2 regions of the Pseudomonas sp. LARHCG127 genome follow, and region 1 is predicted to be linked to the other one. Evidence: predicted binding sites of a transcription regulator. Region 1 holds the regulator's gene; the other holds the start of a gene.
The links. The regulator sigma-54, encoded in region 1, starts transcription at its own class of promoters, with help from an activator protein. The targets are predictions, from matches to a motif close to ANTGGCATNNANNTTGCTNT.
Positions count from the first base shown of each region.

Region 2: a site for sigma-54 is predicted at 2,862-2,881, ahead of ACIPQ1_RS27595 (pilin). Genes of this name have one in related genera too.

Region 1 is NZ_JBIXJT010000015.1:78,426-85,514, reverse strand. It holds gene mlaE (lipid asymmetry maintenance ABC transporter permease subunit MlaE) at 1-586, opposite strand, end outside; gene ACIPQ1_RS23205 (ATP-binding cassette domain-containing protein) at 586-1,395, opposite strand; gene ACIPQ1_RS23200 (KpsF/GutQ family sugar-phosphate isomerase) at 1,669-2,643, shown strand; gene ACIPQ1_RS23195 (KdsC family phosphatase) at 2,644-3,168, shown strand; gene lptC (LPS export ABC transporter periplasmic protein LptC) at 3,176-3,745, shown strand; gene lptA (lipopolysaccharide transport periplasmic protein LptA) at 3,732-4,277, shown strand; gene lptB (LPS export ABC transporter ATP-binding protein) at 4,277-5,002, shown strand; gene ACIPQ1_RS23175 (RNA polymerase factor sigma-54) at 5,167-6,660, shown strand; gene hpf (ribosome hibernation-promoting factor, HPF/YfiA family) at 6,738-7,046, shown strand; gene ptsN (PTS IIA-like nitrogen regulatory protein PtsN) at 7,059-7,089, shown strand, end outside.
Region 2 is NZ_JBIXJT010000025.1:24,027-31,115, reverse strand. It holds gene ACIPQ1_RS27610 (DUF748 domain-containing protein) at 1-1,154, shown strand, start outside; gene ACIPQ1_RS27605 (DUF2845 domain-containing protein) at 1,156-1,452, shown strand; gene ACIPQ1_RS27600 (BON domain-containing protein) at 1,765-2,118, opposite strand; gene ACIPQ1_RS27595 (pilin) at 2,405-2,815, opposite strand; gene pilB (type IV-A pilus assembly ATPase PilB) at 3,040-4,740, shown strand; gene ACIPQ1_RS27585 (type II secretion system F family protein) at 4,743-5,960, shown strand; gene ACIPQ1_RS27580 (prepilin peptidase) at 5,962-6,831, shown strand; gene coaE (dephospho-CoA kinase) at 6,844-7,089, shown strand, end outside.

The DNA of each region.
Region 1 (7,089 bases):
TGTTCTGCATGTTCGCCCAATAGGAACCCTCATAGACCCCCAGCCAGTCGACGGCCACCCAGGAGCCGCCCCAGATCCCCACGACGCTGAAGATCATCGCCAGCACCGGCAGGGAAATGAAGCCGGCCCACAGGCGCGGGGCAACAATGTACTTGAGCGGGTCGACACCGATCATTTCCAGGCTGGACAGCTGCTCGGTGGACTTCATGTTACCGATTTCAGCCGTCAGCGCCGAACCGGCACGCCCGGCGAACAGCAGCGCGGTCACCACGGGACCAAGCTCGCGCAGCAGCGTCAGGGCGACCATCTGCCCGACCGCCTGCTCCGAACCGTAGCTGGACAAAATGCTGAAGCCTTGCAGCGCCAGCACCATGCCGATGAAGATCCCGGAGACGACGATGATCACCAGGGACATCACGCCCACCGAGTGCAACTGCTTGACCAGCAGGCCAAAGCCGCCGCCCGTCGAGTTGCGACCGAGCAAGGCGTGCATCAAAAACAGCGAGGAACGCCCCAGCACCGCCACCACGTCGATGCCGGAGCGACCGAACAGGCGAATTCTTTCCAACAGTGATTTCTTGCGCATCAGCGCTTCCCCAGCAGATCGGTACGGTAATCCGTGGCCGGGAAATGGAACGCCACCGGCCCGTCCGGATCACCCTTCATGAATTGGCGAATGCGCGGGTTGTCCGAATCCGCCAGTTCCTGCGGCGTGCCCTGCCCCAGCACCTGCCCATCGCCGACCACATAGATGTAGTCGGCAATGCTCGCGGTTTCGGCCAAATCGTGGGAGACCACGATACTTGTGATGCCCAGCGCATCATTAAGCAGGCGGATCAGGCGCACGAGCACACCCATGGCGATCGGATCCTGGCCGACGAAGGGCTCGTCGTACATGAGGATCTTCGGATCGAGGGCAATCGCCCGCGCCAGCGCGACACGACGCTTCATGCCGCCGGACAGCTCGTCCGGCATCAGGTCGATGGCGCCGCGCAGCCCGACGGCCTGCAATTTGAGCAGGACGATGTCGCGGATCATTTCTTCCGGCAGATCGGTATGGACCCGCAGCGGGAACGCCACGTTCTCGAACACATCGAGGTCGGTGAACAGCGCGCCGCTCTGGAACAGCACCCCCATGTGCTTGCGCGCATCGAACAGGTCGCTGCGAGACAATTGGGGAAGATTCTGGCCATTGACCCAGACTTCGCCGGCGCTGGGACGCAGCTGCGCGCCCATCAGCCGCAGCAGCGTGGTCTTGCCACACCCGGAGGGCCCCATGATGCCGGTGACCTTGCCCCGTGGTATGCGAATATCGATGTCATTGAAAATGCTGCGCGTCCCTCGCTTGAAGGACAGTCCCTTCAGCTCGACCACGTAGGCGTTGTCGGCACTCATCTAAACTCCTTGCGATGCAGCCTCACATTCGAATGCCTTGGGCAGCCGACAAGCGTCGCTACCACCGGGCAGCGAACCGGCGGCGAACTATATCACTGCAACAGCGAAGCGCCCAAGGCCAACGGCCCCGCCGTTAAGCCTGGCTTAAGGTAAAAAGTCTGATATTACGTCGAACCTTGCAGCCGCCAGCACAAAGCATGACGAACTTACGTGAGGGAATTGTTCATTGCCGCTATAATCGCCGCCTTTTCATCGGGCCATACGATTTCTGACATGAACCAATCCAGCGACCTGATTCAATCGGCACAACGTACCATCCGCCTCGAGCTTGAAGCCGTGCAAGGCTTGCTGGCCCATATCGACGCTGATTTCGTACGCGCCTGCGAGATGATTCTGGCCAGCAAGGGCCGCGTGGTCGTGGTCGGCATGGGCAAGTCCGGGCACATCGGCAACAAGATCGCCGCCACCCTCGCCAGCACCGGCACCACGGCCTTTTTTGTCCACCCGGCCGAGGCCAGCCACGGCGACATGGGCATGATCACCCGGGACGACGTCATCCTGGCCTTGTCCAACTCCGGCTCCACCAATGAAATCATTACGTTGCTGCCGTTGATCAAACGCCTGGGCATCCAGTTGATCAGCATGACCGGCAACCCGGACTCGCCGCTGGCCAAGGCCGCCGAAGTGAACCTCAACGTCCATGTCGAACACGAAGCCTGCCCGCTGAACCTGGCGCCGACCTCCTCCACCACCGCAGCCCTGGTCATGGGCGACGCCCTGGCCGTGGCGCTGCTGGAGGCCCGGGGCTTCACCGCGGAAGACTTCGCCTTTTCCCATCCCGGTGGTGCCCTTGGCCGTCGCCTGCTGCTGAAAGTCGAAAACGTGATGCACGCCGGCCAGGCATTGCCACAGGTTGTGCGCGGCACGTTGCTCAAGGACGCGCTCATGGAGATGACCCGCAAGGGACTGGGCATGACGGTAGTGCTGGAAGCCGACGGCAAGCTCGCCGGGATCTTTACCGACGGCGACCTGCGCCGCACCCTGGACCGCGCCATCGACATCCACAGCGCGACCATCGAGCAAGTCATGACGCCCCACGGCAAGACCGCCCGTGCCGAGATGCTCGCCGCCGAGGCCTTGAAAATCATGGAAGACCACAAAATCAGTGCCCTGGTCGTCGTCGATGGCGAAGACCGTCCGGTGGGCGCCCTGAACATGCACGATTTGCTGCGCGCGGGAGTCATGTAAATGAACACAGACCTGTTGCAACGGGGCCAAGCCATCAAGCTGGCCGTGTTCGATGTGGACGGCGTGCTGACTGACGGTCGCCTGTATTTCCTCGAAGACGGCAGCGAGTTCAAGACCTTCAACACCCTCGACGGCCAGGGCATCAAGATGTTGATGGCCGCCGGCGTGCAGACCGCTATCATCAGTGGCCGAAAGACCCCGGTGGTCGAGCGGCGCGCGAAGAACCTCGGCATCCCGCACCTTTACCAGGGGCGCGAAGACAAACTGGTGGTGCTGGACGAGCTCTTGGGCCAACTCAACCTAAGCTATGAACAAGTGGCCTATCTCGGTGACGACCTGCCGGACCTGCCGGTGATTCGCCGGGTCGGCCTGGGCATGGCCGTCGCCAACGCGGCCAGCTTCGTGCGCGAGCACGCCCACGGAATCACCACGGCGCGAGGCGGCGAAGGTGCCGCCCGTGAATTCTGTGAACTGATCCTGCGCGCCCAGGGCCGTCTCGAAGCGGCCAACGCCGCGTACCTGTGAGCCATTTATGCTGAGCAAAAAGATTCGCACCGTTGTGGTGTTTGCCTGTATCGCGGCGATTTTCGCCGCGGTGGGCTATTGGAACATCAGCCCTGAACGGTTTCTCGACCAGCCTGCGGCCCAAGTCGAGGAAAAGATCGACTGGTACGCGACCAACACCCACACCCTGCAGTACCTGCCCGACGGCAAAGTGCAATATGAGATGACGTCCGACAAGGTCGACCACGTCAAGGCCACTGACATTACGCTGGTCACCAAGCCGGACTTGAACATATTCCGCGGCACCGATTTTCCCTGGCATGTGCAGAGCGAGCACGCCGAAGTCAATTCCGGTGGCACCGAAGTGGAACTAATCGACTCGGTACGCATCGCCCGGACCGACGAGAAAAACCGTACGACCATCATCACCAGCACACGCATGACGGTATTCCCGCAGCAAGAATATGCGCAGACCGAGCAACCCGTTAGAATCGACGGCGCCGGGGGTGTATCGACTGGCACGGGAATGAAGGCGTATTTGAAGGAAAGCAGGATACACCTGCTATCGAACGTAAGAGGACAGTATGAAGCTCGCTAAAACCCTCCCTATTTTGCTCAGTCTGGGCGCAGCACTGGGAAGCGCGAGCGCCTGGGCTCTTCCCACCGACCGCGACCAGCCTATCCGCATCCAGGCCGACGACGCGCAACTCGACGACAAGAATGGCGTCGCCACCTATAAAGGCGACGTGATCATCACCCAAGGCTCGATGAAGGTCACCGGCAACACCGTGACCATCACCCGCACCCAGTCCGGCGATATCGACGTGGTGACCTCGGTGGGCAACCTGGCCTATTTCGAGCAGATGCAAACCGCAGGCGACACCAAGCCGGTACAAGGCTACGGGGTGACCATCCAGTACCACGCCTCCCAGGATCGCGTGGTCCTGATCGACCGTGCCAAGGTCGTCGACAAGGACAACAACGTCACCCAAGGCGAGAAAATCGTCTATGACACAAACAAGAAACTCGCCAGCGCCGGTCGCGCCACCGGCAGCAAGGTGACCGAGCAGCGTCCGCGGATCGACATGGTGATCCAGCCTAAAAAGAAAACCGAGCAGAAGGCCCAGTAATGGCAACTCTGAAAGCTCAGCACTTGGCCAAGAGCTACAAGAGCCGTCAAGTCGTGCGTGATGTCAGCCTGTCCATCGACAGCGGCCAGATCGTCGGCCTGCTCGGCCCCAATGGCGCGGGCAAGACCACTTGCTTCTACATGATCGTCGGCCTGGTCCAGGCCGATCAGGGTCGCGTATTGATCGACGACCTGGATGTCAGCCACCAGCCGATGCACGGCCGCGCGAAGGCCGGTATCGGCTATTTGCCGCAAGAAGCGTCGATCTTCCGCAAACTGTCGGTGGCCGACAACATCATGGCAATCCTCGAGACCCGCAAGGAACTCGACAAGGCCGGCCGTCGCCAGGAGCTGGAAAGCCTGTTGCAGGAATTCCACATCAGCCACATTCGCGACAACCTGGGCATGAGCCTGTCCGGTGGTGAACGGCGTCGCGTGGAAATCGCCCGCGCCCTGGCCACCGCGCCGAAATTCATCCTGCTCGACGAACCGTTCGCCGGCGTGGACCCGATCTCGGTGGGGGACATCAAGCAGATCATCCATCACCTCAAGGCCAAGGGCATCGGCGTGCTGATCACCGACCACAACGTGCGCGAGACGCTGGACATCTGCGAAACCGCCTACATTGTCAATGACGGTCAGTTGATCGCCGAAGGTGACTCCGCTGCGATCCTGGCCAACGACCTGGTCAAGGAAGTGTACCTGGGCCATGAGTTCCGCCTGTAAGCACACGTGTCTGGCGAATTGCCCGGGCGTCGTTTGATTTTATTATGGCGACGCTCTAGGCAAACACTTCAGTTTCAGGCATATAATTTGCTTAAGTTTGGCGCTCCGGCGCCCTGTAGTGGATGGCGCATGTGCGCCGGCGAATAAGGTGTTAAGCCCCTGCCATGAAACCATCGCTAGTCTTGAGAATGGGCCAGCAGCTGACGATGACACCGCAGCTGCAACAGGCCATCCGCCTGCTCCAATTGTCGACCCTGGACCTGCAACAGGAAATCCAGGAGGCCCTGGAGTCCAATCCGATGCTCGAACGCCAGGAAGAAGGCGACGACTTCGATAACACCGATCCGCTGGCCGACAACGTCGAGCAAAAGACCAACACCGAGATCCCGGAACCGTCCTACCAGGAAGCCGCCCCGACGGTGGACAACCTCGAGGAGGGCGAATGGAACGAACGCATTCCCAACGAGCTGCCCGTGGACACGGCCTGGGAAGACGTCTACCAGACCAGCGCCAGCAACCTGCCAAGCAGCGATGACGACGAGTGGGACTTCACCACCCGCACCTCTGCCGGCGAGAGCCTGCAAAGCCATCTGTTGTGGCAACTGAACCTGGCACCGATGTCCGACACCGATCGCCTGATCGCCGTGACCCTGATCGATTGCATCAACAACCAGGGCTACCTGGACGAGACCCTCGAGGAAATCCTCGAAGCCTTCGACCCCGAGCTCGACATCGAGCTGGACGAGATCGAAGCCGTCCTCCATCGCATCCAGCAGTTCGAGCCGGCCGGCATCGGCGCTCGCAACCTGGGCGAGTGCCTGTTGCTGCAATTGCGCCAGCTGTCCGCCAAGACGCCGTGGCTGGCCGAAGCCAAGCGACTGGTCACCGATTACATCGACCTGCTGGGCGGTCGCGACTACAGCCAACTGATGCGCCGCATGAAGCTCAAGGAAGATGAGCTGCGCCAGGTCATCGAGCTGGTGCAGAGCCTCAACCCGCGCCCCGGCTCGCAGATCGAATCCACCGAGCCTGAGTACGTGGTGCCCGACGTGATCGTGCGCAAGCACAATGATCGCTGGCTGGTGGAGCTCAACCAGGAGTCGGTGCCCAAGCTGCGCGTCAACGCCCAGTACGCCGGCTTCGTCAAGCGTGCCGACACCAGCGCCGACAACACCTTCATGCGCAATCAGCTGCAGGAAGCCCGCTGGTTCATCAAGAGCCTGCAAAGCCGCAACGAAACATTGATGAAAGTTGCCACCCAGATCGTCGAGCATCAGCGCGGCTTCCTGGAGTACGGCGATGAAGCGATGAAACCCTTGGTCCTGCATGACATTGCCGAGGCCGTGGGCATGCACGAGTCGACGATTTCCCGGGTGACCACCCAGAAATTCATGCATACCCCCCGGGGCATCTATGAATTGAAATACTTTTTCTCCAGCCACGTCAGCACCTCCGAAGGCGGCGAATGCTCGTCCACGGCCATCCGCGCGATCATCAAAAAACTGGTGGCTGCGGAAAATCAGAAAAAGCCGTTGAGTGACAGCAAGATCGCTGGTTTACTGGAGGCACAAGGCATTCAGGTGGCCCGCCGTACCGTCGCCAAGTACCGTGAATCCCTCGGGATCGCGCCTTCGAGCGAACGCAAGCGGTTGATGTAACAAGGCCACGCCACAGCGTTCCAGTGGCAGGCATTTCTGCCTGCCGCTTTATGCACTGGCAACGAAGGAGAAGCTGTATGCAAGTCAACATCAGTGGACACCAACTGGAAGTGACCGAACCCCTGCGCACCTACATCGGCGAAAAACTCGACCGATTGGAGAGGCATTTCGACAAGATCACCAACGTGCAAGTCACGATGAACGTCGAGAAGCTGCTGCAGAAAATCGAAGCCACGCTGCATATTCCCGGCGGAGAAGTGGTTGCCAACGCAGAGCACACAGACATGTATGCCGCGATTGACCTGCTGACCGACAAGCTGGATCGCCAACTCAAAAAGCATAAGGAAAAGACCCAGAGCCTCCTCCAGGGCGCCACCGGTCGTTAACCCCCCCAATCCATGATCCGACTAGAAACCATCCTGACCCCCG
Region 2 (7,089 bases), on a different contig from region 1:
TCGCCGACTTCAGCCTGACCCCCAACTTCGCCACGGCCATCCAGCAACTCAATGGCCAGATCGGCACCATCGACAGCCGCCAGGCCAAACCGGCCAGCGTGGACATCAAGGGCAAGGTCGACCGTTACGCGCCGGTCACCATCAAGGGCGCGGTCAACCCTTTCGATCCGATGGCCAGCCTCGACATCGCCACCAGCTTCAAGCGGGTCGAGCTGACTACCCTGACGCCCTACTCCGGCAAGTTCGCTGGCTATCGCATCCGCAAGGGTCGACTCAATCTCGACCTGCATTACCGCATCACCAAGGGCCAGCTCCAGGCGGACAACAAGGTGGTGGTCGAGCAATTGCAGTTGGGGGAAAAAGTCGACAGCCCGGACGCCGTGAGCCTGCCGCTGAAACTGGCCATCGCGTTGCTCAAGGACTCCGAGGGCAAGATTTCCATCGAACTGCCGGTCAGCGGCAACCTCAACGATCCACAATTCAGCGTCATGCCGATCGTCTGGCAGACCCTGCGCAACCTGGTGGTCCGCGCGGCCCAGGCGCCGTTCAAGCTCATTGGTGGACTGGTGGCCGGCGGCGGTTCGGAAGACCTGGGCAGCGTCGCATTTGCGCCGGGCTCCAGCGACCTTAGCAAGGATAACGAAGGCACGCTGCTCAAACTCTCCGAAGCCTTGGCCAAACGGCCGGAGCTGCGCCTGGAGATCGAGGGTACCGCCGCCGAAAGCAGCGACGGGCCATTGCTCGCGGCCCAGCGGCTGGAGCGCGAATACCAGTACAACTACTACAAGATGCTCCAGCGTCGGGGTGACAAGGTTCCGGCCCAGGCTTCGCTGATAGAGGTGCCCGAGGATGAAAAGGCACCGCTGCTCGAAGGCATCTACCGCACGCGCCTCAAGACCCAGCCGCCGGCCGAATGGACGCAACTGGATAAAACGGCGCGCATCGAGAAACTGCGCGAAGGCGTGATCAAGTTCTGGAGCGGCAGCGACGTGCTGTTGCGCCAACTGGGACAGGAACGGGCCAGCAGCATCAAGGACTTCCTGGTGGACAAAGGCCAGTTGGCCGACGACCGCGTGTATTTCATCGACGCCAGCCTCGGCCAGGCCGAAAGCGATGGCCGGGTGGTCACGCCTATGCATCTGGATGCCGAATAAGATGAAAACCTGGTGCGGGCTCGGCCTGGGTCTATTGCTCGCCGCCGGCCAGGCATCGGCGGCCACCACGCTGCGCTGCGGCAACCAGCTGATCAGCGTCGGCGACCGCTTGGGCGAAGTGCTGCAGAAGTGCGGACAGCCTGCGGCGCGGGATGACTTGGGCTACAAGCGCAGTGTCAATCGCCGGGAAGAATACCCGGTGGAAGAATTGACCTACGGCCCCAACAACGGCATGTATCAGTACCTGCGTTTCGAGGGGAATCGGCTGGTGGAGATCACCAGCAAGCGGGGGCGGTGACCGAGTCACGACGCAACTCGCGAACATTTGTGTTGTTCGTGCCGCCGCCATCGCGAGCAAGCTCGCTCCCACAGGGGCCCGATTTCAATGCGATCCACTGTGGGAGCGAGCTTGCTCGCGATGAAGGCAACTCGGTTCCCGGCTGCCACGCACTGCCCCCTCTCCAAAATAGAACAGGCCCCCGACACAAATGCCGGAGGCCTGTAATGGCCACATCCCTATGGCCTTTCGCATGAACTCCAAAGCAACGGCAAGCGTATGACTCAGCCCGTTTGCCGTGCCTTCTCCCAGTCCAGGCGAGAAGCCTTGGCCTTACTCGGCTTTCAGGCCGTCAGCCGATACGGCCTTGACGCCTTTGATTTTCTTGGCGATCGCCACGGCCATATCTTTCTGAGCGTCGGTCACGGCAACAGTGGACGACAGCGACACAACGCCTTTGTTGGTTTCGACTTTGATATCTGTACCTGGAATGCCTTTTTCAGTGACCAGGTCAGCTTTGACCTTGGTGGTGATCCAGGTATCGGAAACGTCTTCTTTGGCCTCTGTCACTTCGCCTGCAGCCAGCATCATTGGCGCCTGAGTTGCTTGAGTGGTCTCGGCGAATGCGCTAGCCATGGTCAGGGTCAGAGCGGTAGCAGCGGCGGCAGTGATAGCGAACTTTTTCATACGAGTAACTCCTGTTTTTCTCAGAAACCGCCGGAGATGAATCCCGGCAGGGTTAACAGGAGTAGTGCGAAGGCTGTGCCAGTTTTGAAACATTTATAAATTGCTTATAAATCAGCAGGTTAAGCGAAGCGACGATTTTGGCGATCATGCAAAATGCATGACATGTCGATTTTCGACATGCAAGTTGCGGGTTTCGCTCGCCCGCTAAGCTTCTGAATTCCTGAACATTTCCAACGCCCAATAAAAAAGCCCCGCTGTTTAAGCGGGGCCGAGTCAACCGGCATTGTTATGCACCGTCACAACCAGCCGGCAAGAATTCTTGAGCGGCAGTAGAGGCACAGGTCCAGACCCCTGCGGCAGATCGACTGAGCGTGATAGTTCTGCCGAGCACCGGGGCAGGTGCATTAAGGAGGGTGCAAGCGATCGTGCCTACTCCATCGTTGGCCGTCCCCGACGCTGTGAGTGTGCAGTTGCTGGTGGGCGATGTTCCACCGATGTTGGCCAAGGACGGATTGGTACCTTGATTCATGACGTCCTCGAACGGCACTTTCAATGCAGTGACCTCCGCCAGCCCAGCCGTCGCCTTGGCCCGCGCCTGATACTTGGAATATTGCGGCAACGCGAACGTCGCCAGAATGCCGATGATCGCCACGACGATCAGCAGCTCGATCAGCGTAAAGCCCTTTTGCTTATTCATAGACATCTCCCATGCATGAGTCGAAATCTCATGACCTGAAACCGCCATTGCAGGGCACATGCCAACCCTCAAGCCCCATCAATAAAGGGTGTCGATCCCGCACAACGGCGGCGTCCTACCTCAACAACCGCACTATCTGACGTTTTTTGTCACCCTGGCCCGCTGGTTTGGCGTCGATGCTTGACTAGGCTATAAGTCATGAACTGTCCGCGTCCGGTATCCCCATGAATGACATCGCCCTCAGCGGCCTGACCAAGCAATTGGTGCTGGCCGAACTGCTCACCGAGCAAAGTGCGCAACAGGCGTATCAACAGGCCCAACGCAGCCGCATCCCCCTGGTCAGCTACCTGGTGCAGAACAAACTGGTCCAGAGCCGCCAGATCGCGGAAATCGCCTCGGAGCATTTCGGCGTGGCCCTGCTGGACCTCAACAGCCTGGACAAGGAAGCCCAGCCCACCGGCCTGGTCAGCGAAAAACTGGTGCGCCAGCACCACGCCCTGCCGCTGTGGCGGCGTGGCAACAAGCTGTACGTGGGCATCTCCGACCCTACCAATCACCAGGCCATCAACGACATCCAGTTCAGCACCGGCCTGACCACCGAAGCCATCCTGGTGGAGGACGACAAGCTCAGCGACGCCATCGAAAAATTCTTCGAGTCCAGTAGCACCGGCCTGGAAGGCATGGGCGATGTTGACCTCGATGGCCTGGACATCGAATCGATCGACGACACCAAGCAGGACTCCATCGGCACCCAAGACACCGATGACGCGCCCGTGGTGCGCTTCGTCAACAAGATGTTGCTGGACGCGATCAAGGGCGGCTCTTCCGACCTGCACTTCGAACCCTACGAAAAAACCTACCGGGTGCGGGTGCGCACCGACGGCATGCTGCGGGAAGTGGCCAAGCCGCCGATCCAATTGGCGACCCGCATCGCCGCCCGCCTGAAGGTCATGGCCAGCCTCGATATTTCCGAGCGGCGCAAACCCCAGGACGGCCGGCTGAAAATGCGCCTGTCGAAAACCAAGTCCATCGACTTCCGGGTCAACACCCTGCCCACGCTCTGGGGCGAAAAAGTAGTGATCCGGATCCTCGACCCGTCCAGCGCGCAAATGGGCATCGATGCCCTGGGCTACGAGACGGACCAGAAAGACCTGTACATGGCCGCCCTCAAGCAACCGCAAGGGCTGATCCTGGTCACCGGCCCGACCGGCTCGGGCAAGACCGTGTCGCTGTACACCGGGCTGAACATCCTCAACACCGTGGACATCAACATTTCCACCGCCGAAGACCCGGTGGAGATCAACATGGAAGGCATCAACCAGGTCAACGTGAACCCGCGCCAGGGGCTGGACTTCGCCCAGGCCCTGCGCTCGTTCCTGCGCCAGGACCCGGACGTGATCATGGTCGGCGAGATCCGCGACCTGGAAACCGCCGAAATCGCCATCAAGGCCGCCCAGACCGGCCACCTGGTGCTGTCCACCCTGCACACCAACAGCGCCGCCGAAACCCTGATCCGCTTGCAGAACATGGGCATTCCGGGGTTCAACATCGCCACAGCCGTGCACCTGATCATCGCCCAGCGGCTGGCGCGCAAGCTGTGCAACCACTGCAAGAAGGCCATCGAGGTTCCCGAGGAAGCCTTGCTCAAGGAAGGTTTCCCTCGGGAACGCATCGGCACATTCACGATCTATGAGCCGGTCGGTTGCGAACAGTGCAACCACGGTTACAAAGGGCGCGTGGGGGTTTACGAAGTGGTCAAGAACACGCCCGAGCTGCAACGGTTGATCATGGCCGAGGGCAACTCGCTGGAAATCGATCTGCAGATGCGCAACGACGGCTTCAATGACCTGCGCGCATCGGGGCTGCTCAAAGTGATGCAGGGCGTCACCAGCCTCGAAGAAATCAACCGGGTCACCAAGGATTGAACATGGCGGTCAAGGCAGTCAAAACCGATGTGTACACGTGGGAAGGCAAGGACCGCAAAGGCACGAAAATGACCGGCGAGCTGACGGGCCAGAGCCCGGCCCTGGTCAAGGCACAACTGCGCAAGCAAGGCATCAACCCGGAGAAGGTCCGCAAGAAATCCACCTCGATATTCAGCAAGGGCAAGCGCATCAAGCCGCTGGACATTGCCCTTTTCACCCGCCAGATGGCCACGATGCTCAAGGCTGGCGTACCGCTGCTGCAAGCGTTCGACATCATCGGCGAAGGCTTCGACAACCCCAACATGCGCAAACTGGTGGATACGGTGAAGCAGGAAGTTGCCGCCGGCAACAGCTTCGCCGCCTCGCTGCGCAAATGCCCGCAGTACTTCGACGAGCTGTACTGCAACCTGGTGGACGCCGGCGAACAGGCCGGCGCCCTGGATACGCTGCTGGACCGGGTGGCGACCTACAAGGAAAAGAGCGAAGCCCTCAAAGCCAAGATCAAGAAAGCCATGACCTACCCGACGGCGGTGATACTCGTCGCTGCGGTGGTCACTGGCATCCTGCTGGTCAAGGTGGTGCCGCAGTTCGAATCGGTCTTCTCCGGGTTCGGGGCGCAGTTGCCGGCCTTCACGGTGATGGTCATCGGCCTGTCGGAGTTCATGCAGGAGTGGTGGTGGATGCTGCTGGGCGGTTTGGCCGGCGCGTTTTTCGGGGTGAAATATGCCCTCAAGCGGTCCCAGGCGTTTCGTGACTGGCGGGACAAATGGCTACTCAAGCTCCCCTTGATCGGCACCTTGATGTACAAGTCCGCGGTGGCTCGCTTTGCCCGCACGCTCTCGACCACCTTCGCCGCTGGCGTGCCGCTGGTCGAAGCCCTCGATTCGGTGTCGGGCGCCACCGGCAACGTGGTATTCAAGCGCGCCGTGCAGCGCATCCGCCAGGACGTCTCCACCGGCATGCAGTTGAATTTTTCCATGCGCGCGTCGGGGATCTTTCCGAACCTGGCCATCCAGATGACCGCCATCGGCGAGGAGTCCGGCGCGCTGGATGACATGCTCGACAAGGTCGCGAGCTTTTATGAGGCCGAAGTGGACAATCTGGTGGACAACCTCACCAGCCTGATGGAACCCTTCATCATGGTGATCCTGGGGATCGTCGTCGGTGGCCTGGTGGTTGCCATGTACTTGCCCATCTTTCAACTCGGCTCTGCGATCTGACATGCCCTTGAGCGAATTTTTCGTGCTGTATCCCCTGGCTTTCGTGCTCGTTGCGGCATTGCTCGGCCTGATCATCGGCAGCTTCCTCAACGTGCTGGTGTGGCGCCTGCCGAAGATGCTCGACCGCGAATGGCGCCTGCAAGCCCACGATCTGCTGGGCCTGCCGGCTGAGGCCCCGGGCCCGGTCTATAACCTGATGTTGCCGCACTCCCAGTGCCCCCACTGCGACCATCGCATCCGCGCCTGGGAAAATATCCCCGTGCTCAGCTACGTGATGTTGCGCGGCCGCTGTTCGAGTTGCGCCGCGCCCATTGGCAAGCGTTACCCCCTGACCGAAGTGGCCTGCGGCGCGTTGTCGGCATTCGTCGCCTGGCATTTCGGCTTTGGCTGGCAGGCCGGCATGGTGATGGTGTTGACCTGGGGCCTGCTGGGCATGAGCCTGATCGACGCCGAGCATCAATTGCTGCCCGATACCTTGGTGCTGCCGTTGTTGTGGCTGGGCTTGATCGTCAACAGTTTCGGCCTGTTCGTTCCTTTGGACCAAGCGATGTGGGGCGCGGTGGCCGGCTACCTGGCGCTGTGGTCGGTGTTCTGGGTGTTCAAGCTGATCACCGACAAGGAAGGCATGGGCTACGGGGACTTCAAGCTGCTGGCAATGCTGGGCGCCTGGGGCGGTTGGCAGATCCTGCCGCTGACGCTGCTCTTGTCGTCGCTGGTGGGCGCCGTTATCGGGGTCATTGTGCTGCGCCTGCGTGACGCTCCCGGGTCGACACAAATCCCCTTTGGGCCTTATCTGGCCATTGCCGGCTGGATTGCCTTGCTCTGGGGTGGTCAAATAACCGACTTCTACTGGCAGTCTGTCGGTTTCTAATGTCGATCTTTTATGAATAACCCCCTGGAAAAACCCTGGATCCTCGGCCTGACCGGTGGCATCGGCAGCGGCAAGAGCGCGGCGGCCCAGCATTTTATCGACCTGGGTGTGCACGCCGTCGACGCCGATCACGCCGCACGCTGGGTGGTCGAGCCCGGGCGCCCGGCGCTGGCGAAAATCGCCGAACACTTCGGCCCTGGCGTATTACAGGCCGACGGCGCCCTGGATCGGGCGGCGCTGCGCAAGCTGATTTTCGAG